2 regions of the Luteimonas sp. TWI596 genome follow, and region 1 is predicted to be linked to the other one. Evidence: predicted binding sites of a transcription regulator. Region 1 holds the regulator's gene; the other holds the start of a gene.
What was found. The regulator FliA, encoded in region 1, starts transcription of late flagellar genes. The targets are predictions, from matches to a motif close to TAAAGTTTNNCNNNCNNNGGCCGATAA.

Region 1 (14,481 bases):
TCTCGCATCTGGTCCGCGAACAGGCACCCGAATTGCTCGGGCACGAGGAAGTCCAGCAGTTGCTGGCCACCCTGGCGCGCAGCGCACCCAAGCTCGCCGAGGACCTCACGCCCAAGGCGCTGCCGCTGGCGGTGGTGGTGCGGGTGCTGCAGAACCTGCTCGTCGAGCGCATTCCGGTGCGGCAGTTACGCCGCATCGCCGAGGCGCTGGTCGAGCATGCCGCGCACACCCAGGACCCCGGCCAGCTGACGGCCGCGGTCCGCAACGCGCTGGGCCGCTTCATCGTCCAGGAGATCGCCGGCCCGGCGCCCGAGTTGCCGGTCTACACGCTGGCACCGGCGCTGGAACGCGTCTTGCAGGATTCCGCGCAAGGGACCGGGGCCGCGCTGGAGCCGGGCCTGGCCGAACGCCTGCAGCAGAGCCTGGCCGACTGCGCCGGCCAGCAGGAGGCCAGGAACGAGCCGGCGGTGGTGCTGGTCCCCGGCCAGGTCCGCGCCGCGCTCGCGCGCCTGGTCCGGCACAGCGTCCCGACCCTGTCGGTGCTGGCCTACACCGAAGTCCCCGAAGACAAGCGGCTCAAGTTGCTGGGGACGATCAGTTGAAGCGCGGGACTTGGTTGTAGGGACTGGGGCATCGTCAACGCGGTGCCCCGCCACGGAGAACGCACGATGCACACACGACAGCCCAGCGCCCCCCAAGGCCGCCCCGAGCGAAGCGATCCCTTCGCCTGCGCCAGGCCGCATGCCCCCTTCTCCATTTCCGGCCCCCGCCCATGAACATCCGCCGTTTCGTCGCCGCCGACATGCGCAGCGCCTTGCAGATGGTGCGGGCCGCGCACGGACCCGACGCCGTGATCCTGTCCAATCGCCGCACCGACGAGGGTGTGGAGATCGTGGCGGCCAGCAACTACGACGAGAGTGTGGTCCAGCGCGCCCTCGATGAGGCGCAGCGGCGCGAGGCACCGACGGCTCCGCCGCCGACCGAGCCGCCGCAACCGCAGGCGGCCCAGACCCGGAACGACTCGCCCGCCGAACGCTGGCTGCGTGCGCTGGCGCCGAGCGAGGCGGCGGCATCGCCGCAGGCGGTGCCCAGCACGCCCCCCGCCGCCCCACCCTCCGCGCCAATTGCCGAGGCCTTGCAGGCCGAGGTCGCGGACGCCGGCGCCGGATTTCCGTCGTTTGCCGAACTGCTCGGACGCCGTCGAGTGCCCGCAACGAGAGTGGAGGCAGAAGACGACGGGATTCCGTCGCAGCCCCCCGTTATGCCGACCACGCCCTCGCCGGAGGTGGCCGTGCCTATCGCACACACCGCGATGCCGAGCGCCCCGCCGCCCGCACTTGTCGCCGTGCCCGCGCCGCCGGCGCCGGCCAGCGACGGCGAGCTGGCGCAGATGCGCGAAGAACTGGTGCAGATGCGACAGATGATCGAGCGCGAGATGGCGCGCCTGACCGACGAGCGCCTGCGCGGGTCCCCGGCCCGCGGCCAGGTCATGGAGCTGATGGACGACTACGGCTTCGATGCCGGCATCACCCGCGACATCGCCCTCCAGGTGCCGGCCGACACCCCGGCCCACCGCGTCCGTGGTCTGATGCTGGCCTTGCTGTCCAAGCGCCTGCCGATCTGTCCGATCGACCCGCTGGAGGAGGCTGGCGTCATCGCACTGGTCGGCCCGACCGGCGCCGGCAAGACCACGACCATCGCCAAGCTCGCCGCGCGCTACGTCGCCCGCCACCAGGCCCGCGATGTCGCACTGGTGACCACCGACACGGTGCGCGTGGGCGGCCGCGAACAGCTGCACAGCTACGGCCGGCAGCTCGGCATCGCGGTCCACGAAGCCGACAGCGAGACCGGCCTGGTCCAGCTGCTGCAGCGCCTGCGCGACTACCGTCTAGTGCTGGTCGACACCGCCGGGTTGAGCCAACGCGACCGCGCCCTGGCCGGCCAGCTGCACTGGCTGCGCGCCGCCCGCCAGATCCGCACCCTGCTGGTGCTGCCGGCCAACACCCATTTCGCCGACCTCGACGAGGTCGTCCGCCGCTTCGAGGGCGCCCGCCCGCAGGGCGCGGTGCTGACCAAGCTCGACGAGACCGGGCGCCTGGGCAGCGTGCTGTCGGTCGCCGTCGACCACGCCCTGCCGCTGACCTGGATCGCCGACGGCCAGCGCATTCCCGACGATCTGCATCGCGCCAATGCCGCCCATCTCGCATTGCGGCTTGAAGATCTCCGCCGCGATGCCGATAAGCCGATTGTCCCCACGCACGATCTCCACGACCCCGACGCCCAGAAGCCCCACCATGCCGTCGCCTGACCTGCCCGCTCCCGCCCCGTTTGCGCCCGTCCGCACCCTCGCCGTCACCGGCGGCAAGGGCGGCGTGGGCAAGACCAACGTGTCGGCCAACCTCGCTATTGCACTGGCCGGCATGGGCCAGCGCACGATGCTGCTCGACGCCGACCTGGGCCTAGCCAATCTCGATGTGCTGCTGGGTCTGTCGCCCCGCTTCACGCTGGCCGATCTCGTCGCCGGGCGCTGCACGCTCGACGAGGCGATCATCGAGGGCCCGGCGGGCGTGCTGATCGTGCCCGCCGCCTCCGGCCGCCGGCACATGGCCGAACTGCGCCCGATCGAGCACGCCGGGCTGGTCAACGTCTTCAATGACCTGCAGCGCGAGCTCGATGTGCTGGTGATCGATACCGCTGCCGGTATTACCGATTCGGTGCTGACCTTCTGCCAGGCCGCGCAGGATGCGGTGGTCGTGGTCTGCGACGAACCGGCCTCGCTCACCGACGCCTATGCGCTGATCAAGGTGCTCGCGCGCGAGCGCGGCCTGGACCGGGTCCAGGTCGTGGCCAACATGGTGCGCAGCCCGCAGGAAGGCCGCGCGCTGTACGACAAGCTGGTGCGCGTGTGCGAGCGGTTCATCGGCGACGTCTCGCTGAACTACCTGGGCGCGGTGCCGCAATGCGAATGGCTGCGCGCCGCAGTCCAGCGCCAGCAGGCGGTGGTGCGCGCCTACCCGGGCAGCCCGTCGTCGCAGGCGCTGGTGGACATCGCACGTCGCGTCGCGCGCTGGCAGGCGCCGACCGCGCCGCGCGGCCACGTCGAGTTCTTCGTCGATCGCCTGCTGCGCCAGGGAGCGGCGGCATGAACGCCGCTGCCCGCCAGTACCAGGCCGTCCAGCGCACCAGCGCACCGGACCCGGTCGTGGTGCACGCCGAACTGGTCCGCCGCATCGCCCATCACATCGCCGCCCGGCTGCCCGCCAGCGTGGAGATCGACGATCTGATCCAGGCCGGCATGATCGGGCTGCTCGAGGCCTCGCGCAGCTACGACGCCGAACAGGGCGCCTCGTTCGAGACCTATGCCTCGATCCGCATCCGCGGCGCGATGATCGACGAGATCCGCCGCGGCGATTGGGTGCCCCGCTCGGTCCATCGCCGCGCCCGCGAGGCCGCTGCCGCGATCCGCGAGATCGAGCAGGCCAGCGGCCGCGCTGCCAGCGCGCAGGAGGTGGCGGCCAAGCTGCAGATGCCGCTCGCCGACTACCAACGCCTGCTCGAAGATGCCGCCCGCGGCCAGGTATTGAGCCTGGACTCGCACGTCGAGGACCACGGTGAGGTCGAGCCGGCCAACCGCGACGGCGGACCGACGCCGCAGGAGCAACTGGTGCGCAGCGAGTTCGGCCGGGAACTGGCCGCGGCGATCAAACTGTTGCCCGAGCGCGAGCAACTGGTGCTGTCGCTGTACTACGAACAGGAACTCAACCTCAAGGAAATCGGCGCGGTGCTTGGCGTGAGCGAATCGCGCGTGTGCCAGATCCACGGCCAGGCCGTGGTGCGCCTGCGCGGCCGCCTGTCCGCCTTCGAACTTGCAGATACCGGCATCGGCAACGCCGACTGATGCCCCTCCCGTGGAGCCCGCTTTGAACAAGAACATCCGTATCCTCGTGGTCGACGACTTCTCGACGATGCGCCGCATCGTCAAGAACCTGTTGTCGGACCTGGGCTTCAACAACACCGTCGAAGCCGAGGACGGCAACAGCGCGATGGCCGTGCTGCGCCAGGATGCGGTCGACCTGGTCATCACCGACTGGAACATGCCCGGCATGACCGGCATCGAATTGCTGCGCACGATCCGCGCCGACCCCAAGTTCCGCGCATTGCCGGTGATGATGGTCACCGCCGAGGCCAAGCGCGAGCAGATCATCGAGGCCGCGCAGAGCGGCGTGAACGGCTACATCATCAAGCCGTTCACCGCGCAGACGCTGTCGGAGAAGCTGGGCAAGATCTTCGAGCGCCTGGGGAGCGCGGCGTGACCGCGACCGCCGCGGCGACCACCGACCGCAGCCAGCTCGCCGGGCTGCTGCACGACGCACTCGAAGCGCTCGAACGCGGCGACGAGGCCGGCTGGCGCCGCCAGGTCGACGCGCTCGCCGCCGCCCGCGCACGCACCCTCGTCGACGGCCTGGGGCGGTTGGCGCGCGAACTGGCGCAGGCGCTCGACACCCTACCGGCCGCGCCCGCGCAGGGAGGGCTGGATGATGCCTGCGCTCGTCTCGACCACGTGGTGACGATGACCGAGCAGGCCACGCACCGCACGCTCGATTTGATCGACGACAGCCGCGCGCACGTCGCCCAGTTGCGCGCCGGCACGCTCGACGCTGCGCAGACCGCGACCATCGACGCGCTGCGCGAGAACCTGCGTGAGATGGCATTGGCGCAAAGCCACCAGGACCTGGGCGGGCAGATCATTCGGCGCGTGGCCGGCATCGTACGCGGTGTGCACGAGGGCTTGGGCGCACTTGGGCTGCCGCCCGCCGACGGCGAGCAGGACCGCCTGCGAGCCGCCGGCCCGGCGGTCGCTGGGCTCGACAGCGGCACCGTCGGCCAGGACGACGCCGACGACCTGCTCTCGCGCCTGGGACTGTGAGCGATGCAGTTCTCGCCCGACATCGCCGCCGATTTCGTGCTCGAAGCGCGCGAGCTGCTCGTCGATCTGGGCGGGCAACTGGTCGAGCTGGAGCAGACGCCTGACGACCGCGAACAGCTCAACGCGGTCTTCCGGGCCTTCCACACCCTCAAGGGCGGCGCCGGCTTCCTCGGTGCGACCGCGCTGGTGGAGCTGTGCCATGCCGCGGAGGAAACGCTGGGTGCCGCACGCTCGGGCGCAGCGACCCTGCTGCCGCGGCACTTCGACGCCGCGCAGCAGTCGCTCGACTGGCTGCAGGCGATGGTGGATGCGGTCGAGAGCGGCGACGACGTGCCGCACGCGCCGCCCGAGCTGATCGCCGGTTTCGCGCTCGACACCGCCGCACCCGCGGCGCCCGCCCCGGCCGCCCGCGTGGCCCCGACCGCCGCCGCGCCGGCCACGGCGGGCAGCGGGATGATCGACGACGACGAGTTCGAGGCGCTGCTCGACCAGTTGCACGGCAGCGCCGCGCCTGGCGCATCGGCGTCCGCACCCGCGCCAGGCCCGAACGACCCGATCGACGACGCTGAGTTCGAAGCGCTGCTCGATCAGTTGCACGGCAAGGCCGCCCCGGGCGCTGCGCCGGTCGCCGCCGCACCGGCCGCGGGCGGCGACATCATCGACGACGACGAATTCGAAGCGCTGCTCGACCAGTTGCATGGCGCGCACGCGCCCGGTGCGGCGCCAGCCCCCGCAGCCGCCGCGGTGGCGGCACCGCCCCCTGCCGCCGCGCCTGCACCGCGCGCCGCGCCGCCGGCGCCGGCCAAGCCGGGCACCACGCAGGCACCCGCCGAACGCGAGCAGACCGTCCGCGTCGACACCCGCCGGCTCGACGCGATCGTCGATCTGGTCGGCGAACTGGTGCTGGCCCGCAACCGCCTCAAGACCTTGCGCGCGCGCCTGCGCGACGAGGATCTCGACCGCGCGGTCGCCACCCTCGACAACGCCACCGCACGCCTGCAGGGCGCGGTCATGCGCACGCGCATGCAACCGGTCGGCAAGGTGTTCTCGCGGTTTCCGAAGGTCGCCCGCGATGTCGCCCGCGCGCTCGACAAGGAAGTGGACCTGGAGCTGGTCGGCGCCGACACCGAGCTCGACCGCAACCTCGTCGAGGCGCTGGCCGACCCGCTGATCCACCTGGTCCGCAACGCGATCGACCATGGCGTGGAGACGCCCGAGCTGCGCGAGGCGACCGGCAAGCCGCGCGCCGGCAAGGTCCGGCTGATCGCCCAGCAGCAGGGCGATTACGTCGGCATCGAGGTCCAGGACGACGGTGCCGGCATCGACCCCGAGCGCCTGCGCGCCAAGGCCCGCGAAAAAGGCCTGATCGACGCCGAGTCGGCCGCGCGCCTCAACGCCGAGGAATGCCTGCACCTGATCTTCCTGGCCGGCCTGTCGACCCGCGCCGAGGTCAGCGACATCTCCGGCCGCGGCGTCGGCATGGACGTGGTGCAGTCGCGGATCCGCGAGCTCGGCGGGCAGATCCAGGTGCAGTCCGAACTCGGTCGCGGCAGCCGCTTCACGCTGCGGGTGCCGCTGACGCTGGCGATCCTGCCGACGCTGCTGGTGCACGCGGCCGGCGACGCCTACGCCCTGCCGCTGGCCCGTGTGCAGGAGGTACTGCATGCACCGGCGCGCACGGTCAACTGGTTCGATGGCCGCGCCGCACTCGACCGTCGCTCGCACACGCTCTCGCTGCTCGATCTGCGGCACTGGCTCGACCGGCCTGCGCTGGAAGCCGCCTTGCTGACCATCGTGGTGTTGCAGCGGGGCGACAGTCGCTTCGGCCTGGTCGTCGACGAAGTGCGCGGGCGCGAAGAGGTGGTCATCAAGCCGCTGCCGCGCGCGTTGCGCGGCCTGCCTGGCTACGCCGGTGCGACGCTGATCGGCGATGGACGGCTCGCGCTGATCCTCGACGTGGACGCGCTGCGCGGCCCCTGACCCCCCGCGCGCCGCTCAAGTCGCCGCGGCCGGCGCCGATATCGCGATCATGGACCTTTTCAGCGTCGTCGGACTCGTGCTCGCCCTTGCCGCCCTGGTGGGCGGCAGCATCCTCAAGGGTGCCGGGCTCGGCGCGCTGTGGTCGCCGGCCGCGTTCGTGATCGTGATCGTCGGCACGCTGGCCTCGATCCTGCTGCACACACCGCCGAGCGTGTTCAAGCGTGCGATGCGGATCCTGCGCTGGACGATCCGTCCACCCACCGCCGACCGCGGCGCGCTGATCGCGCAACTGCTCGAATGGAGCAACGTCTCGCGCAAGCAGGGGCTGCTGGGCCTGGAGGCCTATGTCGAGTCGCAGAGCGACCCGTTCCTGCGCAAGGGGCTGCAGATGCTGGTGGACGGCGTCGAACCGGAAGCCATCCGGCACATGCTCGAGATCGAGCTGCACGGCGAGGAACAGCAGGACCTGGCCGCGGCGAAGGTGTTCGAGAGCATGGGCATCTACGCGCCCACGCTCGGCATCGTCGGCGCGGTGCTGGGGCTGATCGCGGTGATGAAGAACCTCGCCGACCCGTCCAAGCTCGGCCACGGCATCGCCGCCGCTTTCACCGCCACCATCTACGGCATCGCCTCGGCCAACCTGTTCTTCCTACCGGTCGCCTCCAAACTCAAGAGCGTGATCGGCCGCCGCAGCGGCGAGCGCGAGCTGGCGATCGAGGGTCTGATCGCGATCGCCCAGGGCGAGAATCCGCGCAACATCGAGGCCCGTCTGGCCGGCTTCCTGCACTGAGCCGGCGACGATGGCACGACGCGTCCACCACGAGGAACACGCCAACCACGAGGCCTGGGCGATCCCCTACGCCGACCTGATGACGCTGCTGCTGGCGTTCTTCGTGGTCATGTATGCGGTGTCCTCGCTCAACGAGGGCAAGTACCGGGTAATGGCCAGTTCGCTGGCGAATGCCTTCAGCGGCACGCCGCGGACGATCGACCCGATCCAGGTCGGCGACAACGTCTACCGCGATGCCAGCCTCAAGGCCCCGGTGCCGATTCCCGGCGGTGCGCGGCGCGGACCGGGCAGCGCCTCGCCGGTGCTCGATTCACCACTGCAGCCGATGCTCGAATCGAAGATGCGCAGCGACCGCATCGACGACGGCGCCGACCGCGCGGCACGTGCGGCCTCGCGCCAGCAACTGGCGCGCATCGCGCTGCAGCTCGAGGACGCACTGTCGGAGATGGTGCATGCGCGGCTGATCACCGTGCGCCGCGCGGATCTTTGGCTGGAGGTGGAGATCAACAGCGACATCCTGTTCCCCAGCGGCTCGGCGACGCTCGACTTCGGCGCGCAATCCCTGCTCGGCCGGCTGGCCGCGGTGCTGCGCGGGCTGCCCAATCCGATCCGGATCGAGGGCTACACCGACGACCGTCCGATCCGCACCGCGCAGTTTCCGTCGAACTGGGAGCTGTCGGCCGCACGCGCGGCCAGCGTGGTGCACCTGTTCGTGCGCGAGGGCCTGGCGCCCGAGCGGCTGGTGATGGTCGGCTACGGCGAACAGCGCCCCAAGGCCGACAACACCAGTGAGGCCGGCCGCAACGCCAATCGGCGCGTGGTGCTGATGGTGCTGGCCGAGCCGGAGTCGACCCAGGGCCAGCCGATCGGCGGCCCGGCGCCTGCGCAGCCGATTGCGATCGATGCCATCCCCGCGGTCGCCGCCGACCACGCTCCCGATTCCCTGCCCCCCCATCCCCGAGGAGAGACCTGATGCGCGTCTGGGCGATCGCCAACCAGAAAGGCGGCGTCGGCAAGACCACGACCACCCTGGCCCTCGGCCGCGCGATGGTCGCGCGCGGACTGCGCGTGCTGCTGGTCGATCTCGACCCGCATGCCTCGCTCACCCGCGCGTTCGGCATCCCGACCGACCCCCCGCCTGCCGGCGTGGCCGACCTGTTCGCCACCCCGCCCTCGAGCCTGGCTTCGCTGATGCGCGCCTCGCCGACCGAGGGCCTGGACTACGTCTGCGCGCAGACCGCGCTGGCAACGCTCGAACGCCGCAGCGCGACCCAGCCGGGCCTGGGCCTGGCGCTGTCGCAGGCGATCACCCGGCACACCGGCGGCCACGATGCGATCCTGCTCGACTGCCCGCCGACGCTCGGCCTGTTGATGGTCAACGCCCTGGCGGCGGCCGACCGGGTGATCGTGCCCACGCAATGCGAACCGTTGGCGCTCTACGGCCTGGCCGGCATGGTGCGCACGGCCGAGATGGTCGAACGCTCCCGGCAACGCCCGCTGCCGGTCTCGGTGGTGCCGACCATGTACGACCGCCGCACCCGCATCGGACGCGAGACCCTGGCGCAGTTGCAGGACGAGTACGCGGGCAAGATCTGGGACGAGGCGGTGCCGGTCGACACCCAGCTCAGCAACGCCGACGCACTCGCCCAGCAGGTGGTCAACGGCCATCCGCCGGGCCGCGCATTCTCGGCCTACGGCCGCGCGCTCGACTGGCTGCTGGCCGAAGACCAGGCGCTGGAGCACGCAGCATGAACGCCGCCGAGGTCGTCGACGACTACCTCGGCGTGCTGCTGTCGGCCGCGCCGGCCCCGGCGGCCTCCGCGGCAGCGCCCGTGCCCGCTGCGCCGAGCCCGACGCCGGCGCAGACGCCAGTACTGCCGCCCCCACCGGCGCCCCCCGCAGCGCGGCCACGTCCAGCAGTGCCTGCGCCGGCAGCGCGCGCGCAGCCGGCAGCCGCCGCAACGACCGCCCCCGCCCCCGCCCCCGCCCCAGCCCCAGCCCCAGCCCCAGCCCCGCCGCGCGTCGCGAGCGCAGCGGCCCGCGCCGACCTCCCAGCGCCACGACGCAGCAGCGAGCGCCAGGCCCGTTGGCTGCGGCTGCGCTGCGGCGGCCAGGTCTACGGCCTGGAGCTGCTGAAGATCCGCGAGGTCGTGCTGCCGGCCCCGCTGCTGCCGGTGCGCGGCGCCTCGCCGTGCCTGGCCGGGTTGATGAACCTGCGCGGCCAGGTCGTGCCGGTGATCGACCTGGGCCTGCAACTGGGCGACGCGGCGGTCGAGGACACGCCGGCGACGCGGATCGTCGTGCTCGAGGAGCACGGCGACACGCTCGGCCTGCGCGTGTCCACGGTCGAGGACGTGGCCGTGGTGTCCGATGCTCAGATCGAAGGCGCGCACACCTCCCGCCTCGCCCCGGTCGGCGATCACCGCATCCGCGGCATTGCGCGGCTCGGCGGCGCGGTCATGCTGCTGCTCGACGCCTCCCGACTGCTGTCGATGCCGCTCTACACCGCCCGCTGAGCCTCGCGTTCCGCCATCGAGACGCGCCTGAAACGCTTCGCTTCGGATGGAGAGCAGCCCGCCGGCCGGAAGCCGTCCGAAGTAGACGCTTCCCGTTACCGCATGCGAAAAGGCATCGCGCTAAAGCTCGCCCCATCGCTGCCGCTAACCCGTCGTAACCCCCTACTTTGCGGAGACGCGATGACCACCGTGGACCTGGGCGAGGATCTCGGCATCGAGACCAGCGCCGCCCTCAAGGCACGGCTCGAGCCCCACCTGGCCCAGGACCAGGACGTGCTGCTGGACGGCGCCCAAGTGCGACGCGTGCACACCGCCGGCCTGCAGGTGCTGTGCGCGTTCTTCGCCAGCCGCAACGCCGCGGGCCGGCGCACCGCACTGCGCGACAGCAGCGCCGCGCTGCTCGACGCCATCCGGCTGCTGGGAATCGGCCACTCGCTGGGACTGCCCGGCACCCCCCGTCACAATTCAAACGCAAGCACAGTGGAGAACGCCGCATGAGCGCACGCATTCTGGTAGTGGACGATTCGGCCTCGATGCGCCAGATGGTCTCCTTCGCCCTGACCTCGGCCGGCTTCTCGGTCGAAGAAGCCGAAGATGGCCAGGTCGCTCTGGGACGCGCGCAGGGCCAGCGGTTCAACGCCGTGGTGACCGACGTCAACATGCCCAACATGGACGGCATCGCCCTGATCCGCGCCCTGCGCGGCCTGCCCGACTACAAGTTCGTGCCGATGCTGATGCTCACCACCGAGTCGGCCACCGACAAGAAGGCCGAAGGCAAGGCCGCCGGTGCGACCGGCTGGCTGGTCAAGCCGTTCAACCCCGACCAGCTCGTCGCCACCGTCCAGAAAGTCCTGGGCTGACGCCCGCCTTCCGCCTCGAAATCCAGGTCAGCCCATGAACATGGACATGCAGCGCTTTCACGCCACGTTCTTCGAAGAAAGCCGGGAAGGCCTGGAGGCGATGGAAGCCGGGCTGCTGCAACTCGAGCAGGGCGACCAGGACCCGGAGCTGGTGAACTCGATCTTCCGCGCGGCGCACTCGATCAAGGGCGGCGCCGCGACGTTCGGATTCGACGCCGTCGCCGCCCTCACCCACGTGCTCGAAACGCTGCTCGACGAACTGCGCGCCGGCAAGCGCAGCGTCGATGCCGCGGCGACCGACGCGATGCTGGCCTCGGTCGATGTGCTGCGCGCCCTGCTGGCCGAAGCCGAGACCGGCCAGCCCGCCGACCCGGCCGCCGCGGTCGCCGTGCAGGCCCGACTCGAGGCCGTGCTGTCGGGCGCCGCGGCGCCGGCGCCGGTCGCGGCCACCGCATCGGCCACGCCCGCGGTCGAGCCCACCGCCGCGCCGACCGGCTGGCAGATCGGGTTCACGCCTGCGCCGTCGATGTTCATGAGCGGCAACGACCCGTTGCGCATCATCCGCGAGCTCGACCAGTTGGCGCCGCTCGACGTCGCCTGCCGGATGGAACGCCTGCCCGGCTTCGGCCAACTCGATCCGCTCGAAGCGTATCTGGCCTGGGACCTGGGCCTGATCGGCGCGGTGCCGCGCAGCGCCGTCGACGACGTGTTCGCCTGGGTCGAGGACGACTGCACGCTCGACATCCGCCCGATGGCGGCCGCCGCTGCCGCGACGCCCGTGGCGCCCACCTCCGCGCCCGGCCCGGACCCGACGCCCACCACCCCGGCGGGTTCGAGCGCCACCGGCACGGCTGCCCCGGCCGCGAGCGCCCACGAGCCCGAGAGCTCGATCCGGGTCAGCACCGACAAGATCGACGGCCTGATCAACCTGGTCGGCGAACTGGTGATCACCCAGGCCATGCTCAAGCAGGTGTCCGCCGCCCTCGACCCGGCGTTGAGCGAACGCCTGTTCGCCGGGCTCGACCTGCTCGAACGCAACACCCGCGACCTGCAGGAAGCGGTCATCGGCGTGCGCATGCTGCCGGTCGATGCGGTGTTCCGGCGCTTCCCGCGCCTGGTGCGCGACCTGTCCACGCGGCTGGGCAAGCAGGTGCGCCTGCGCACCCTGGGCGAAGGCACCGAGCTCGACAAGGGCCTGATTGAGAAGATCGCCGACCCCCTGGTGCACCTGGTTCGCAACGCGATCGACCACGGTCTGGAGCTGCCCGACGCGCGCCGCGCCGCCGGCAAGGACGAGGCCGGCACGATCACGCTTGCCGCCTCGCACCAGGGCGGCCATATCGTCATCGAGGTCGCCGACGACGGCCGCGGTCTGGACCGCGAACGGATCCTGACCAAGGCCGCCGAGCGCGGCCTGGCCGTGCCCGAGTCACCGACCGACGCGCAGGTCTGGGACCTGATCTTCCAGGCCGGCTTCTCGACTGCCGATGCGGTGACCGACCTGTCGGGGCGCGGCGTCGGCATGGACGTGGTCCGGCGCAACATCCAGGCGCTCGGCGGCGAGGTCCAGCTCGAGAGCCGCACCGGTCACGGCACACGGGTGGTGATCCGCCTGCCGCTGACCCTCGCCATCCTCGACGGCATGAGCGTGGCCGTCGGCGAGGAGACCCTGATCCTGCCGCTGACCTACGTGATCGAAGCGCTGCAGCCGCAGGCCGAGGACATCCGCAGCCTCGCTGGCGAGGGCCGCGTCCTGCGCGTGCGCGGCGAGTACCTGCCGCTGGTCTCGCTCAACACGCACTATCGCTACGGCCAGCCGCAAGGCGCCGATCCGCTGGTGGTCGTGGTCGAGGGCGACGGCCAGAAGCTGGCGCTCGAGGTCGACGAACTGATCGGCCAGCAGCAGGTCGTGGTCAAGAACCTGGAAAACAACTATCGCCGTGTCGATGGCATCTCCGGTGCCACGATCCTCGGCGATGGCCGGGTCGCGCTGATCGTCGATGTCGGCGGACTGGCCCGGTCGCTGCGCCTGCCGCAGGCGGCCTGACGCCAGCGCATCTGCGGCCCGCATCCGCTGCGCGAACAGCGCCCGCCCCACCGCACTTCACATCATGTGCACATTCATTTCCGCGACGTGAATCACACCTGCAGCACTTGCAGAAAATAGTGGTTTCGCCCGTCAAGTCGCTCTGTTTCCGGCCGCTAGTCGTGACGCGAAGGACGCGCTCCAGGTGATGACCAACACCTGCCCGCGTCCTTTGTCGTATCCGGAGATCTCCAATGAGATGGTTGAACAACCTGTCGATCGCCCGAAAACTGGCGGTCGCTTTCACTGTGATCGTGCTGTTGTCGGCGGGACTGGGGGCCTTCGCCCTGAGCCGGCTGGGCGGCATCAATGCCGAACTGCAGAAGGTCAGCCTCGATGACATGCCGGCCGTGCAGTACCTGGGCGAGATCCGTTCGCAACTGGGCGAGTACCGGATGTACGAACTGGCGCAGCTTGGGCGCCTCGACGACCTCGAGGCCGTGCGCGACTACGATCAACGCCTGGCCGGAATCGAGCAGATCATCGCCGAGCAGCGCGGGCTGTACGAAGGCCTGCCGCTTGTCGACGAGGAGCGTCGGATGTACGGCGAGATGACCGCACGACTGGCGGCCTACTTCGAGGCCCGTCGCGAAATCGAGCAGGCGCTGGCCGCTGGCGACGGCGCGGCCGCGCAGGCGGTGTCGGATGCGAAGTCGCGGCCGCTGCGCCGCGACCTGTTCGAGTCGATGGCCGCGCTGGCCCAGTTCAACGACCGGCGTCTGACCGACGACATCGCCCAGGCCAATGCGGTGTATCGCAGCAGTCTGCTTGCGATGATCGCCGGCATCGCGGTTCTCGTGCTGCTGGCCGCGGCGATGGCGATCGCGATCTCGCGGACGCTGTCACGATCGGTCGGCAGCGCGGTCAAGGTCGCCAATGACGTGTCGGACGGCCGGCTCGATACGCAGATCGTCGTCGACCGGCACGACGAGGTCGGACAACTGCTCGCCGCGATGCAGCGGATGCAGGGCCAGTTGCGCGCGGTCATCGATGCGCAGCGCGGAATGGCCCGTGCGCACGACGCGGGCGCGATCAGCCATCGCTCAGCGGCAGCCTGATGCCCGGCGACCTGTCCTGCCCGACCGCGCTGCTCGCGGTCGGCGACGACGGCACCCTGGTGCTCGATGCCAGCCGGCAGGACGCGCTCAACCGCAGGATCGCGGCCTGCACCCAGTTCGTCTGCGACACCCGGCTCGACGCCGTCCAGATCCGCTTCCGGCTGTCGACACCACTGCCGGCCCTGCACGAAGGCCGCCAGGCATTCATCGCGCCCTGGCCCCAGGCGCTGCTGCGCCTGCAGCGACGCGACCTGTATCGCGTGG
Region 2 (14,481 bases), on a different contig from region 1:
GGCGCGCGGCGAATCGCAGTTGCGCGGCGACGCGGTGCGCATCGTGCGCCGGCAGTGGATGGAACAGCAGATGCGCGAGGCTCAGACCTCGGTCGCCGACCTGCAGGACGCGGTGTTCGGCGAGGAGGCGATCGAACGCTACCTCGAGGACGGCACCGGCAACCTGGTGCAGTCACCCAAGTCGATGCTCGGTTTCAATCTGCATCCGCGCGCCCGCACCACCATCGCCGGCATCGCCGCGCACATCCTCGAGCACATCCGGCTCACGGCGAGCCGTCAGCTGGGCACCGTGGTGCGCGAGGCGACGCTGGGCCGTCCGGTGCGCTTCCGCAGTTCGATGGGCGAGGCCGGCGGGGAACAGGCGCTGGCGATCCTGCGCGAGGCGGCGGGCATCGCCGGTTTCGACACCGTGCACTTCCTCGAAGAACCGGCCGCGGCCGCGCTGCATCACCACGCGATCAGCCCGCAGCGCCAGACCACCCTGGTCGTCGATATCGGCGGCGGCACCACCGACATCGCGCTGGCGAGCATCGGCGGCGATGCTCCGCCGCAGGTGCATCGGGCCTGGGGCATCGCCCATGGCGGCACCGATGTCGATATCGCGCTGAGCCTGGCCCGCGCGATGCCGCTGTTCGGCAAAGGCGTCACGCGCACGCCGGTGCACCATTTCGTCGAGGCCGCCACCGTGCAGGACCTGCCGCGCCAGCGCGAATTCCATCGCCACGACTACCGCGACGTCGTGGCGCCGTACGGCGCGCGTCTGCAGGCGCTGCAGGACGAGGGCGGTACCACCCGGCTCTACCGCGGGATCGAGACCATGAAGGTCCGGCTCAGCGATGACGCCACGGCCGTGCAGCCGCTCGACTTCATCGAGCCGGGCCTGTCGGTGGACGCCGGCCGCGCCGATCTCGAGGCCGCCGCCGCCCGCTTTCTCGATCAGATCGGCGGACTGCTCGATGAGGTCCGCGCCGACCTGCCGCAGCCGCCCGACAGCCTGTTCCTGACCGGCGGCATGTCCGGCGCCCCCTATGTACAGGCCGCCGCGCGGGCGCGGTTCCCCCAGGCCCGGGTCGTTCGCGGCGACCCGTCGCTGGGCGTCGTCTCGGGACTGGCCGAGCACGCGTCCAACACGCCCGCCGCCGCGGGCTGAGCGCCGCGGCGCCCCCGCCCCCTCACGCGCGGAACCTGAAACAATCGGGCGGCGGCAGGCGGCCGCGACGGGGGGAGCTCGGCAATGCGCAACCGGTGGCGCGCTTGGAGCGTGCGGGCGCTGCTCGTATTGGCAGTCTTGGCAGTGGCGATCTCGGCGATGCTGTGGTGGCAACTGCGCGGCAGCCTGCCGGCGCTGGCGGGCACACGAACGCTGCCCGGGCTCGAGGCCTCGGCGACGATCCAGCGCGACGCCTTGGGCACGGTGACGATCACCGCCGACAGCGAGACCGACGCGATGCGCGCGCTGGGCTGGGTGCACGCCCAGGAGCGTTACTTCGAGATGGATCTGATGCGGCGCCTGCCCGCAGGCGAGCTCTCGGCGCTGTTCGGCGAGCGGGCGCTCGACACCGATCGCCGCCATCGCCTGCACCGCATGCGCGCCCGCGTCGACGCCACGCTGACCGAGGTCGCCGGCGAGCGCATGCCGCAGTTGCGCGCCTACGCCGAGGGCGCGAATGCCGGGCTGGCCGCATTGCGGGCCCGGCCCTGGCCATACCTGCTGCTGCGCCGGCAGCCGACGCCCTGGACGCCGGCCGACTCGGCCCTGGTCGGCTTCTCGATGTACTTCGACCTGCAGGACGCCGGCAACGTCCGCGAACTGGCCATGCACCGTCTGCGACCGCATCTGCCGCCCGCGCTGTTCGCGCTCGTGGCCCACGACGGCAGCCGCTGGGACGCGCCGCTGGCGGGCGCAGCGCGCGGCGATGCGGCATTGCCGGATGCCGACGCGGTGGACCTGCGCCGGTTGGACGCGGGGTATGCGGGCAACGAGGACGGGCCGCCAGCGGCAATGGCGTGGGCTGCCCCCAGGCCCACCGCCGTGTGGGAGAGGGACGGTGGCAGGCCACCTGCGGCGGCCGATCTCGCCGTGGGAAGCAACAACTTCGCAGTCGGCGGTGCATTGACCGCCGACGGGCGCGCACTGGTCGCCGACGACATGCACCTGGGCCTGCGCGCGCCCAACCTGTGGTTCCGCGCCCGGCTGCGCTATCCCGACGTCCGCGCACCCGGCGGCCGAGTCGACATCACCGGCTTCACGCTGCCGGGCCTGCCCGCGGTCATCGTCGGCAGCAATGGCCACATCGCCTGGGGCTTCACCAACAGCTACATCGATACGCTGGACTGGCAGCGCATCGTGCCCTGCGCGACCGACGCCCCGCAGGGCCCCGGCTGCACGCCGCTGCGGCGCCATGCCGAGACCATCGCCATTGCCGGGCGCGCCTCCGATGTTCTGATGGTCGAGGACAGCGACTGGGGCCCGGTAGTCCACCGCGAGGCCGACGGCAGCGCGCTGGCGCTGCGCTGGACCGCGCACCTGCCCGGGGCCCTGAACTTCGGACTGGCGGACTTCGCCCATGCGCGCGATCTCGATGACGCACTCGTGATCGCCGACCGCACCGCGACCCCGACCCAGAACCTGGTGATCGGCGATCTGCACGGCGCGGTCGCCTGGCGCCTGCTCGGCCCGGTCCCGGTGCGTGCGCCCGGCTGCGATGGCGCGACGGTCTCCCGTTCCCAGGATATCGACGGTACCGCAGGCGACGCTGGCAACATCTGTGCACCGTGGCCGATCGCCACCGATGCGTCGCCGCGCGTCCGCTCGCCCGAGGCGATGCGGCTGTGGACCGCGAACAGCCGTGTCGTCGACGGTGCCGACTTCGCCCGGATCGGCGACGGCGGTGCCGCGCTGGGCATCCGCGCCTGGCAGATCCGCCAGGGGCTCGACGCCCGCGCGCGCTTGGCCGAACGCGACCTGCTCGCGATCCAGCTCGACGACCGCGCGCTGCTGCTGTCGCATTGGCATGCCCTGCTCGCCCAGGCGGCCGACGCGGCCGGCGCCGACGCCACTGCACTGCACGCACTCGCCGACGCCGCCGCAGACTGGCGCGGCCATGCGGCGGTCGATTCGGTCGGCTATCGCATCGTCCGCGCATGGCGGCTCGCGGTGCATGCGCGCATCGCCGATGGCCTGCTCGCCCCCGCGCGTGCAACGGCCGGCGACGCGCTCGCCTGGCCGGACCCGCCGAATTTCGAAGGCGTGGTCTGGCCGCTGGTGAGCCAGCGCCCCGACCACCTGCTGCCGCGCCGGTTCGCCTGCACGCCGCAGACCCAGCATGGGCGCTGCGCGCCGATCGTCGACGGCTGGACCGCGTTGCTGGAAGACGCCGCGCGCGAGGTCCGCGACACGCTGCAGGCTGAGGGGCCCTTGGCGCAACGGACCTGGGGCGAATACAACACCACCGCGATCTGTCACCCGCTCGCAGCCGCCATCCCGCTGGTGGGCAGGCGCGCGCTGTGCATGCCGGCGCAGCCACTGCCCGGCGACGGCACCATGCCGCGCGTCCAGATGCCTGCGTTCGGCGCCTCACAGCGCATGGTGGTCGCCCCCGGACACGAGCTCGATGGCATCGCGCACATGCCCGGCGGCCAGAGCGGTCACCCGCTCTCGCCGTTCTGGGGCGCCGGCCACGACGACTGGGCTCAAGGTCGGCCCACGCCGTTGCTGCCGGGCCCGGCCACGCACATGCTGCAGCTGCAACCCGCACACCGCGCGGCACGCAGCGACTAGCGGCCCAGCGCGCCCTGCCAATGGGTGCCATAGCGCCCGGCGGCCATCTTCGCGGCCGGGCGCGCGCGCAACACCGCACTGATCCGCGGGCCGACCGGGCGCGCCGTCTTCGCGATCCCGTGCTCGTGGGTCAACTGTGAGGCATGGCTCATCGCCAGCACGCTGCCGGGCGCGAGTTCGATCGCGATCGCCTTGCCGCGCCCATTCTTCGCGCGGATCGACATCCGCCGCGCACCGCCCAGCGACAGCAACGCGATCGGCTGACCGGGGACCAGCGTGTGCAGCTTGTCGTGATGCATGGCCACGCTGTCGCGGCCGTCGCGGTAGAGATTGAGCCCGACTGCGGTGTACGGCGCAGGCACCAACCGCTGCACAAGACGGCACATCTCGGGCAACGGCAACGCCGGCGGCAGCGCATCGAGCCGGTAGGACGCCAACAACCGCGGGACCGCGACCACGCGGTCGTACATCGACCGATGCTGGGTCTCCCAGTGCGCCCCGTCGCGCAGCGCCTCGAACCACGCGGCGGCCGTCGTCGGATCGACCGCATCGGCCCAGTAGCGGATGCCGCCCTCGGCGTCGTCGACGAGGCGCTGCGGGCCGGCGGGGGGAAACAGGTCCATGGCCCCGAGATGGGGCCGTCCGATGCGCCGGGCAACCGGCCTCAGGCCGCCGGCACAGAGGCCGCGTCGATGCGGAAGGCCGCGACGCTGGCGGTCAACCGGGCCGCCTGCGCATGCATGCGCGAGGCCGCCGCGGTGGCGTCCTCGACCCGCCCCGCGTTGCGCCGGGTGGCGGTCTCCATGCCGGCGACGGTTCGATCGATCTGGTCGATGCCGTCGGCCTGGGCCTGCGAGGCGGCGCGAATCCCGGTCATGATCGCGGTCACGCCCTGGACCGAGGCGACGATCTCGCTCATCGTCCCGCCCGCGCGGCCCGCCAGCGCGGCGCCGTCGGCGACCTTCGCGCCAGCGTCATCGATCAGCCCCTTGATCTCGCGCGCGGCCTCGGCGCTGCGCTTGGCCAGCATCCGCACCTCGGTGGCGACGACGGCGAAGCCCCGGCCCTGCTCGCCCGCCCGCGCCGCCTCGACCGCGGCGTTGAGCGCAAGAATGTTGGTCTGGAATGCGATCGCGTCGATGACCGACAGGATGTCGGCGATCCGGCGCGAGGCGCGCTCGATGTCGGCCATCGTCGCCACCACCCGGCCGACCGCCTCGCCGCCGCGCGATGCCACCGCGGCCGCATCGACGACCAGCGCGTCGGCCTGCCGCGTGTGTTCTGCGTTCTGGCGCACCGCATCGGCGAACGCGGCCATCGATGCGGCGGTCGCCTCCAGCTCGACCGCCTGCTGGGCGGTGCTGCGCGAAAGATCGGCGTTGCCGGCCGCGATCTCGTCGGCCGCACGCCCGATCGCGACCGAGGCGTCCTGAATGCGTGCGACGATGCCGGTGAGCTGGGCGACCGTGGCATTGGCGTCATCGCGCATGCGAGCGAACACGCCGTGGAAATCCCCGTCCATGCGCGCCGACAGGTCGCCCTGCGACAGCGCGGCCAACACCCCCTGCAGCGCCGACAGGTTGTGCTGGAAGGTATCGAGCAGCCGGTTGATGCCGGTCGAGAGCGTGCGCACGAAGCCGTCCTTGCCGTGCAGCGCAATCCGCCCGTGCAACTCGCCATGCGCCGCCGCCTCCACAAGTGCCGCGATCTCCTGCTCGACCATCGTTTCCAAGGCGCGGCTGCGCCACTCGACGGTCGCGCCGATGCGCTGGCCATCGACCGCGACCGCGGCGACCGCCCACGAGTAGCGGATGCCCGCGTGGTCGGCCTCGTGTTCGAATGCGCGCTCGCCGGCGCGCAGCCGGCGTTGGACCTGGGCAAAGTCGGGATGCAGCGCGGCCGCGTCGCCCCCATCGAGCCCGGCGGCGCCTGCGCCGAGCACACCGCGCAGCGCGCGGTTGGCGTAGGCGACGTGGCCGTCGTGGTCGAGCAGCATCAGGCCCGACTGGGCGCTGTCGAGCGCCTGGCGGATTCGCGCGTTCTCGCGCGCGATCGCGCGCTCGCCCTCGATGCGCATGCGCAGGCGTTGCTGCATGTGCACCAGCATCCCGGCCAGGCGGCCGAGCTCGTCGTGAGGATTGCGCACCGCGAGCGTGGCGTCGAGCCGATCGTCGGCGATGGCCTGCGCGAAGCGCAGCGTGTCCTCGATCGGACGCCGGACCGCGCGCAGGACCGCCAGCAGCGTGGCGATCAACGCGATCGCGACCAGCAGCAGCGTCGCCGCGAAGAACGCGTCCATTCCGCGGCCCTGCGCCTGCTGGCGCGCACGCGCGCCCGCCAGCGCCGCCGAGCGTTCGGCATGCAGCGCATCGAGTGCCGGCGCAATCCCGGCCGCGACGTCCTCGAGCGACTGCGCCTCGATGTCCAGGCCCACGCGCGCCGCGACGTAGGCCAGCAGCGCGGCCTGGTAGTCGTCCATCCGCGCCCGCACCGCCGCCTGCGTCGCATCGCCGGCGCGCGTGGCCGCGAGCGCCAGGTCGAAGTCCAGCTTGCCCTCGCTGGCCCGATCGGCCTGCGCGGGCTCGCCGGTCAGCAGGAAACGCAGCTCGTGCAGCCGCATGCGCTGCAGATGCCCCGACACGACCGGGTCGCCCAGGGCATCGACGTCGGCGGTGACCGCAGCGGCGGCCGACGCCAACCGCCCGCGCAACCCGTGCGCGCCCGCGCCCATCTCGTCCACGCGCGCATTGAGCGAGGCAATGCCGGTGCCAAAATCCGCGACCCGCGTCGCCACCGCGTCCAGCGCCGGGGACGCCTGCGCGCGGGTCTCCGACGGCCGCAGCGCGGCCAGCGTTGCCGACAGCTGCGCCTGGGCCGCCTGCAATCGCGTCCGGTCGGCCGCGTCCAGGCTGTGCGCGTAGGCAGTCTGCAGCCGCCGCGCCTCCGAGACCTGGCCGGCCAGCGTGCCGGCCAGCACCGCCTGCGCTTGGTGGTGTGCGAACATCGCGCCGGCACGCTCCACGCCCAGGCCCGCGCGCCAGTAGGCGAACGCCACAACCAGCAGGCCGAAGCCGCAGACCAGCAGGCTGGCCTTGATCTTCGTCGCCAGCGTGGCGCGCGTGAGCGGCTGCAGCCAGCCCGGCGCGACGATCCGAGACAGGCGTTGGCGGACGGCCGCGAAGGCCTGCGAGCTTTGCGGCGACGGGGACGGAAACGTGGCGACCGACATGCGCGTCTTCCAGGCAAAGTGACGCATCGATATCGGCTTGGTCGCCAGGAACTTGAGCGCCACGACGCGGACGATGGCCGCACGGTCCTGGCGGACCCGTGTGTTCTACCGCCGCGGCGCTACAGCGCGATGACCGGACGCATGCCGTGATGCCCGCACTGCGAGCGCATCGCTTGCGCGGCCGTGTGCGTCCTCTGCCGCCAAGGGTCGCGTAGGATCGGATGGGGACGGGACCGTCCCCCCGATACGGCGACGCTGGCCCGCGGCATGCGATGACAAGGACGATCACGGCCACTGAGGACACGGCGCAGTCACTGCGCTCGGCGCGCCGCGCGTTGTTGCGTGCCTATGCCCTGCACGTCGCCTGGTTCGCGGGCATGTGCGCGTTCGCCGCCACCCACTGGAACGACGACGGCCTCCGGATCGCGGTGCTGCTGACCCTGCTCACCGTGCCGCCAGTCCTGCGGCGCACCGTGCGCGTGCACCGGCTGTGCCGGGCCATCGATCCTCAGGCCCGCACGCTCGGCCGGGGGCCCGTGCTCTTGATCACCCTCGTGCTGCGCCCGTTCGAGTCGGGGCTCGTCCTGCCGCTGAAGAACCTGTGGGCCTGCCGCAGGCTGCTTCGTGCGATCGACGCGTCGCAGCAGGTCACCCTCGACCGGCCCTGCGATACGCACGAGGGCGACACGCCCGGCTGCCGCGGACGACCGGACGGCACGCCGCCACTGGATGCGCCGCCAGGTCCGTGATGCACTGCCGCACCCGCCGGGCCCGGTCGCCAACGCCATTGCATTGGAACTGTGACTGCCTGGGCAATTCCACCGCTTCGACGGCGAATCGGCCGCCCGGCGATTGACCCCGGGCCCATGCGTGCGCAGGGTCCGAGGGATGTCGGACGCAGGAGACGCTCGCATGCCGCGTCGCATGCCATGGATCTGGTTGGGCCTGCTGGGCGCCTGCGCGCTGGTGGCAGTGCTTGCCTGGCAGAACCGAGAACTGCGCGAGGAACGGCGCTGGTTCGTCACCCGCACCATCGAGCCGTACCTGGGCATGTACGTGCCGCAGGTCCCGGCGACCACGCTCGACGGTGCCGCGCACGTGCTCGGCGCGCCGTCCGGCGCGTTCCAGGTGCTGTACTTCTTCACCCCGACCTGCCCGTACTCGCGGCGCTCGCTGCCGCGCGTGGCCGAGACCGTGCGGCGCATCGCCGAGGCGCACGGGCCAAACGTCGAGGTACTGGGCGTGTGCCACTGCACGCCGGCACAGGCGCGCGCCTATGCGGACACCCATCGCCTGCCGTTTGCGGTGACCACGCTGACCGACCGGCGCCACGTGATGCTGTTCCGCGCGCGCAACGTGCCCGCGCTGCTCGCGCTCGATCGCGACGGCCGGGTGCGCTACGCGCGCGTGGGCATCTTTGATACCAAGGAGCGGATGCAGGACCTTCTGGCCGCGCTGCAACGCAGGGACGCGTCGCCAGCCCTGGCCAATGTCGAGGAGCGATGACATGACACGGTACTGGAAGACGATGCGCAACGCCGCGGCTGCCGCCCTGTTCGTGGGCTGCATGGGCTTCGGTGCGATGCAGGCGATGGCCGACGACGGCGAGGACCGCGAGGCCTCGTGCAGCGCGTGGGCCTGCGCACAGGAATGTGCGCCGTTCGGCGGACAGCTGGGGCCCGGCGGGCCCGGCCAGCCGCTGCAGTGCTACTGCTGCGGCTGAGTGCGGACATGCCCGGTGCCGGCCAGTGCCGGCCCGGGCACGCGCCGCGGTCGCGCGGACTCAGTCGCGCAGTTCGATCACGTCGAAATCGACCACCGGATCGACGTCCGCGTCGTAATCGACATCGTCGCGCTCGAAGCCGAACAGCTTCAGGAACTCGTGCTTGTAGCCGGCGTAATCGGTCAGCGCGGTCAGGTTCTCGGTCGTGACCTGGGGCCACAGCGCCTTGCACTGCGCCTGCACGTCATCGCGCAACTCCCAGTCGTCCAGACGCAGGCGATGCGCCTCGTCGAGCTCGGCCGGTGCACCGTCGGCGCGGTACATGCGCTCCCGGAACAGCCGGTCGAGTTGGTCGAGGGTGCCCTCGTGCAGGCCAAGTGCCTTCATGACCTTGAAGACGATCGCGATGTACAGCGGCAACACCGGGATCGCGGCGCTGGCCTGGGTGACCACCGACTTGAGCACGGCGACGTTGGCGCTGCCGCCGGTCGGCTTGAGCTGCGCATCGAGCCGGCGCGCGGTCGCGTCGAGGTCGGCCTTGGCCCGACCCAGCGCACCGTGCCAGTAGATCGGCCAGGTGATCTCGGTGCCGATGTAGCTGAAGGCGACGGTCTTCGCGCCGTCGGCGAGCACCCCGGCGTCGCGCAGCGCGTCGATCCACAGCTGCCAGTCCTGACCGCCCATGACGGTCACGGTGTCCTCGATCTCCTGCTCGGTCGCCGGCTCGACGGTCGCCTGGATCACCTGGTCCTTGTTGGTGTCGATCGCGGTCGAGGTGTAGGCCTCACCGATCGGCTTGAGCGCCGAGCGCTTGAGCTCGCCGGTGTCGGGCAGCTTGCGCACCGGTGAGGCGAGCGAATAGATCACCAGGTCCACCTGCCCGCCCATTTCGTCGCGGATCAACGCGATCGCCTGTTCGCGCGCGGCGTCAGAGAATGCGTCGCCATTGATCGAACGGCTGTAGAGACCGGCTTGCTTGGCGGCCTTGTCGAACGCCGCGGCGTTGTACCAACCGGCGGTGCCGGGCTTTTTCTCGGTGCCCGGCTTCTCGAAGAACACGCCGAGCGTGTCGGCGCCGAAGCCGAAGGCCGCACTGATGCGCGCCGCCAGCCCGTAGCCGCTCGACGCACCGATCACCAGCACCTTCTTCGGGCCGTCGTTGCGCACGCCCCGCGCGCGCGTGGCCTCGATCTGGTCGCGCACGTTGTGGGCGCATCCGGTGGGGTGCGTGGTGGTGCAGATGAAGCCGCGGACCTTGGGATGGATGATCACTGTGCTGCCCGGTTGTCGTGGAAATCGGACGCCAGTTTAAGGCGTGCCGCGGCCCCGGTCCCGTACGGGGGGCAATGGTCTGCGGCGGCGCGCGCGCCTGCATCGCGACGCGGCGATTGACAGCACGCCGGTCGCCAGCTGAACTGGGCGCCCCGGGCGCGCCTGTGCCCTGCTGCGGACCCCACTGCCGATGTCTTCGCGCTGGCTCGATTCCCCGACCCGATATGGCCTGATCACCCGTCTGCTGCACTGGAGCATGGCTGCCCTGTTCGCGTGGCAGTTCGCCGGCATGGGCGTGAAACTGGCGCTCGGCCGCCACGCGTTGACGGCTTTCATGGTCGGCACCCACAAACCGGTCGGCACGCTGCTGATGCTGCTGATCCTCGCGCGTGGCGTCTGGGGACTGTCGCAATGGCGCCGCCGGCCGCCACACCCGCCGACTTGGGTCGGCCGCGCCGCGTTGGCAGGCCATGCGGCGCTGTATGCGCTGATGGCCTGGGTGCCGACGGTCGCGCTGCTGCGCGAGTACGGCTCGGGCAAGGGCTTCGCGCCGTGGGGCATCCCGTTGTTCCCCGCCACCGGCGTCGAGCAGGCGACGTTGATGGCGCCGGCGAACCTGTCGCACGGCGTGCTCGCCTGGACGCTGCTGGCCCTGGTCGTCGGCCACGTGCTGATGGTCGCGGTGCACCACCTGTTCTGGCGCGACACCACGCTCGCGCGGATGGCCGGCCGGCTGTAGCGCGGACGGCGCTGCCCCCGCCCCCACCCGGTCCGCGATGCGGACCGACCTCCCCCGCCAGGCGGGGGAGGTGGTTCCCATTGCTGCGAGAGATGACGCGGCGTCAGGCCGCCGCTGCGTGGTGCACACCAGCGACTGCGCGTCCCGATGGATCGGCGGCGTTCGCGAATGCGGCGTCCCAGGCGATCGCGGCCGGCGACGAACACGCGATCGACTTGCCGCCGGGCACGGTCGCCGCCGCGGCCGGCGTCGGGAACGCCTGTTCGAACAGGCTGCGATACAGATACGCCTCCTTGGTCTGCGGCGGTGCGTGCGGGAAGCGGCTCGCCGCGGCCGCCAGTTCGCGATCGCTGACCTGGGCCTCGGCGTGCGCCTTGAGGCCGTCGATCCAGCCATACCCCACGCCGTCGCTGAACTGCTCCTTCTGCCGCCACAGGATCTCGTCGGGCAATGCGCCGTCGAACGCAGCCCGCAACAGGCCTTTCTCCATGCGCTGATAACCGTCGCTGCTGCGGTCGATCATCTTGTGCGCGGCGTCGATGTCCATCGCCACGTCCAGGAACGCGCGGTCGAGGAACGGCACGCGCGGCTCGACCCCCCAGGCCATCATCGCCTTGTTCGCACGCAGGCAGTCGTAGCCGTGCAGCGCGTCGAGCTTGCGCACCAGCTCTTCGTGGAACTGACGTGCGTCGGGCGCCTTGTGGAAGTACAGGTAGCCGCCGAAGATCTCGTCGCTGCCCTCGCCCGACAGCACCATTTTCACGCCCATTGCCTTGATCCTGCGCGCGAGCAGGAACATCGGGGTGGACGCGCGGATCGTGGTCACGTCGAAGGTCTCGATGTGCCGGATGACGTCCGGCAATGCGTCGAGGCCTTCCTCGAACGTGTATTCGAACCCGTGGTGTACGGTGCCCAGCGCCTCGGCCGCGACCGCCGCGGCGGCGAGGTCCGGCGAACCGGCCAGGCCGATCGCGAACGAATGCAGCCGCGGCCACCAGGCCTCGCTGCGATCGCCGTCCTCGATGCGATGGCGCGCATAGCGCGCCGCGACCGCGGCGACCAGCGATGAATCCAGACCGCCCGACAGCAGCACGCCATAGGGCACGTCGGTCATCAGCTGCCGGTGCACGGCGGCCTCGAAGGCCTCGCGCAGCGCCGGCAACGACGGTGCATGCCCGGCCACCGCATCGTGGTCGCGCCAGGGCCGCGCGTAGTAGCGCGTCAGCGCGCCGGTCGCGCTGTCGTACCAATGGCCGGGCGGAAACTGCGCGACATCGGCGCAGCTGTCGACCAGCGCCTTCATCTCCGAGGCCACGCGCAGCCGGCCCTCGCGGTCGTGCCCCCAGTACAGCGGCACCACGCCGATCGGGTCGCGGGCGATGATCGCGCGGCCCGACGTGCGGTCCCACAGCGCGAACGCGAAGATGCCGTTGAGCTGCTCGAGCCATGTCGCCGGCCCGGTGGCGTCGTCTGCATGCTCGCGATACAGCGCGTTGATCACCTCGCAGTCGGACGCGGTCGTGAACGCATAGGGCACACGCAGGTCCGCCCGCAGCGCCTGGTGGTTGTAGATCTCGCCGTTGATCGCCAGCACCAGCGCGCCGTCGGCCGAGCGCAGCGGCTGGGCGCCGCCGGCCGGATCGACGATCGCCAGGCGCTCGTGCACGAGGATCGCGCGGTCGTCGGCGTGGACGCCGCTCCAGTCGGGGCCGCGGTGGCGCTGACGTTGCGAACAGGCGAGCGCCTGGCGGCGCAGGGAGGCGATGTCGTCGCCAGGCTGCAGGCCGAAAATGCCGAAGATCGAACACATGGTGGGGCTCCTTTGAAGTGGAGCCGCGCGCGGGCCACAAAAAAACCCGCATCGCGGCCGATGCGGGTGGTGTGTCCTGGTGCTTGCGCGTGTTGCCTTATCCTCGCGCCCGCTCCCACACCCGCCTCGGCCGCGCACGATTATTCGTGCGCGGGGCGTTGCGGTTGGTATTGCGGGCGGACAAGCGCGACATGGGATCGACCCTAACCGGTGCGCGCGCACTGCGCAACGGTTGCGTACGCAACCGCCCGCCCCGGGGTCAGGCCGGGCGGGCCGGCGCTGCGTCGCCCGGCTGCGCATCGCGCGCGGCCTGCTCGGCCAGCGCCCGATCGGGATCGACCAGTTGCGGATTGTCGAGCACCGCCGCCAGCCGCTCGCGGTCGAGCTGGCCGGTCCAGCGCGCGATCACCAGGGTGCCGATGCCATTGCCGGTCAGGTTGGTCAGCGCGCGGCCTTCGGACATGAAACGGTCGATGCCGACAATCAGCGCGATGCCCGCCAGCGGAATCACGCTTTCGAACGCGGCCAGCGACGCGGCGAGCGTCACCAGCCCGGCGCCCGATACGCCCGCCGCGCCGTTGGAGGAAATCAGCATGAACACCAGCAGCGCGATCTGGGTGCCGATCGGCACCTCGATCCCGAACGCCTGCGCGATGAAGATCGCGCCCATCGCCATGTAGATCGCGGTGCCGTCGAGGTTGAAGGAGTATCCGGTGGGAATCGTCAGGCCGACCACCGACTTGGGCACGCCGGCCGCCTCGAGCTTGGCCAGCATGCGCGGCAGCACGGTTTCCGACGACGAGGTGCCGAGCACGATCAGCAATTCGTCGCGGATCATGCGGATGTACTTGAACACGCTGAAGCCCGACCAGCAGCAGATCGGCCCGAGCACCAGGAGCAGGAACAGCAGGCAGGTCAGCCAGAAGCTGAGCATGAAGTAGCCGAGCGAGCCGAGGATCGCGCCGCCGTACTCGCCGATCGTGAACGCCATGCCGCCCATCGCACCCAGCGGCGCGAACCACATCACGATCTTGATCACGCCGAACATGACCTGGGCGATCGTGTCGAGCGCGGCGACTGCCGGCTTGCCGCGCTCGCCCAGCATCGTGATCGCACAGGCGACCAGGATCGCCATCACCAGCACCTGGATCAGCTGGCCCTCGACGAAGGCCGCGAAGAACGAACTGGGCACCAGATGCAGCAGAAAGCCGGTGATGCCGTCGCCGGCCGCTGCACCGGCGCTGGCGAGCGTGCCCTGCGCGGCCGACGCGTCGAAAGTCTCGATGTCCAGCCCAAGGTTGCGGCCAGGTCCGAGCAGGTTGACCACGACCAGGCCGATGCCCAGCGCGAATACCGTGGTGACGTTGAAATAAACCACGGTCTTGAGCGCCAGCCCGCCGGCCTTGGCGAGATTGCCCAGGCCCGCGATGCCGACGGCGACGGTGGCGAAGATCGTCGGCGCGATGACGACCTTGACCAGTTTGATGAACAGGTCGGCCAGCCATTTCATCTGCGCGCCGACCTGCGGCGCGGCCAGGCCGATGACGATGCCGGCCGCGATGCCCAGCAGCACCCAGAAATAAAGGTGGTGCCACAGCGGCTTGCGGGGGCGGACGGAAGGGCGGAGGGTCGCGTCGGGCGCGATCGGCGGTGTGGGGTCGGTCGGCATGGGTCGAGCCTGCCAGACCGCGTCGCCCGGCGCGGTCATACATTCGAACTAGACCGCGCAGTCAGGACCGGCGTGCGGGCGTGTTGCGGGCCCGCCATCGAGGGACATCGCAGCGTATGCGGGCCCAGCGCGCTACCCTGTGCGCCGCCCGTCTTCGCCCCGCCGCATGTCCCCCGCTCCCGATCTCGTCGAACGCCTCGATCGCCTGCTGCCACAGACCCAGTGCGGCCAGTGCGGTTTCGATGGTTGCCGCCCCTA

Region 2: ABE487_RS03760 (methyl-accepting chemotaxis protein) is a predicted target of FliA. The motif match lies at 7,040-7,066, and genes of this name have one in related genera.

The regions. Positions count from the first base shown of each region.
Region 1 is NZ_JBDJMU010000007.1:63,764-78,244, reverse strand. It holds gene flhA (flagellar biosynthesis protein FlhA) at 1-602, shown strand, start outside; gene flhF (flagellar biosynthesis protein FlhF) at 773-2,308, shown strand; gene ABE487_RS07235 (MinD/ParA family protein) at 2,295-3,146, shown strand; gene ABE487_RS07230 (RNA polymerase sigma factor FliA) at 3,143-3,898, shown strand; gene cheY (chemotaxis response regulator CheY) at 3,921-4,313, shown strand; gene ABE487_RS07220 (protein phosphatase CheZ) at 4,310-4,927, shown strand; gene ABE487_RS07215 (chemotaxis protein CheA) at 4,931-6,907, shown strand; gene ABE487_RS07210 (flagellar motor protein) at 6,957-7,697, shown strand; gene motD (flagellar motor protein MotD) at 7,708-8,670, shown strand; gene ABE487_RS07200 (ParA family protein) at 8,670-9,449, shown strand; partial or broken gene ABE487_RS07195 (chemotaxis protein CheW) at 9,665-10,213, shown strand; gene ABE487_RS07190 (STAS domain-containing protein) at 10,394-10,711, shown strand; gene ABE487_RS07185 (response regulator) at 10,708-11,073, shown strand; gene ABE487_RS07180 (chemotaxis protein CheA) at 11,108-13,120, shown strand; gene ABE487_RS07175 (MCP four helix bundle domain-containing protein) at 13,354-14,217, shown strand; gene ABE487_RS07170 (flagellar regulator YcgR PilZN domain-containing protein) at 14,217-14,481, shown strand, end outside.
Region 2 is NZ_JBDJMU010000003.1:226,113-240,593, reverse strand. It holds gene ABE487_RS03775 (Hsp70 family protein) at 1-1,150, shown strand, start outside; gene ABE487_RS03770 (penicillin acylase family protein) at 1,235-3,781, shown strand; gene ABE487_RS03765 (alpha-ketoglutarate-dependent dioxygenase AlkB) at 3,778-4,404, opposite strand; gene ABE487_RS03760 (methyl-accepting chemotaxis protein) at 4,446-7,010, opposite strand; gene ABE487_RS03755 (hypothetical protein) at 7,283-7,759, shown strand; gene ABE487_RS03750 (TlpA disulfide reductase family protein) at 7,950-8,516, shown strand; gene ABE487_RS03745 (hypothetical protein) at 8,518-8,733, shown strand; gene fabV (enoyl-ACP reductase FabV) at 8,794-10,005, opposite strand; gene ABE487_RS03735 (cytochrome b) at 10,196-10,744, shown strand; gene asnB (asparagine synthase B) at 10,848-12,554, opposite strand; gene ABE487_RS03725 (cation:dicarboxylase symporter family transporter) at 12,814-14,223, opposite strand; gene rnfB (Rnf electron transport complex subunit RnfB) at 14,390-14,481, shown strand, end outside.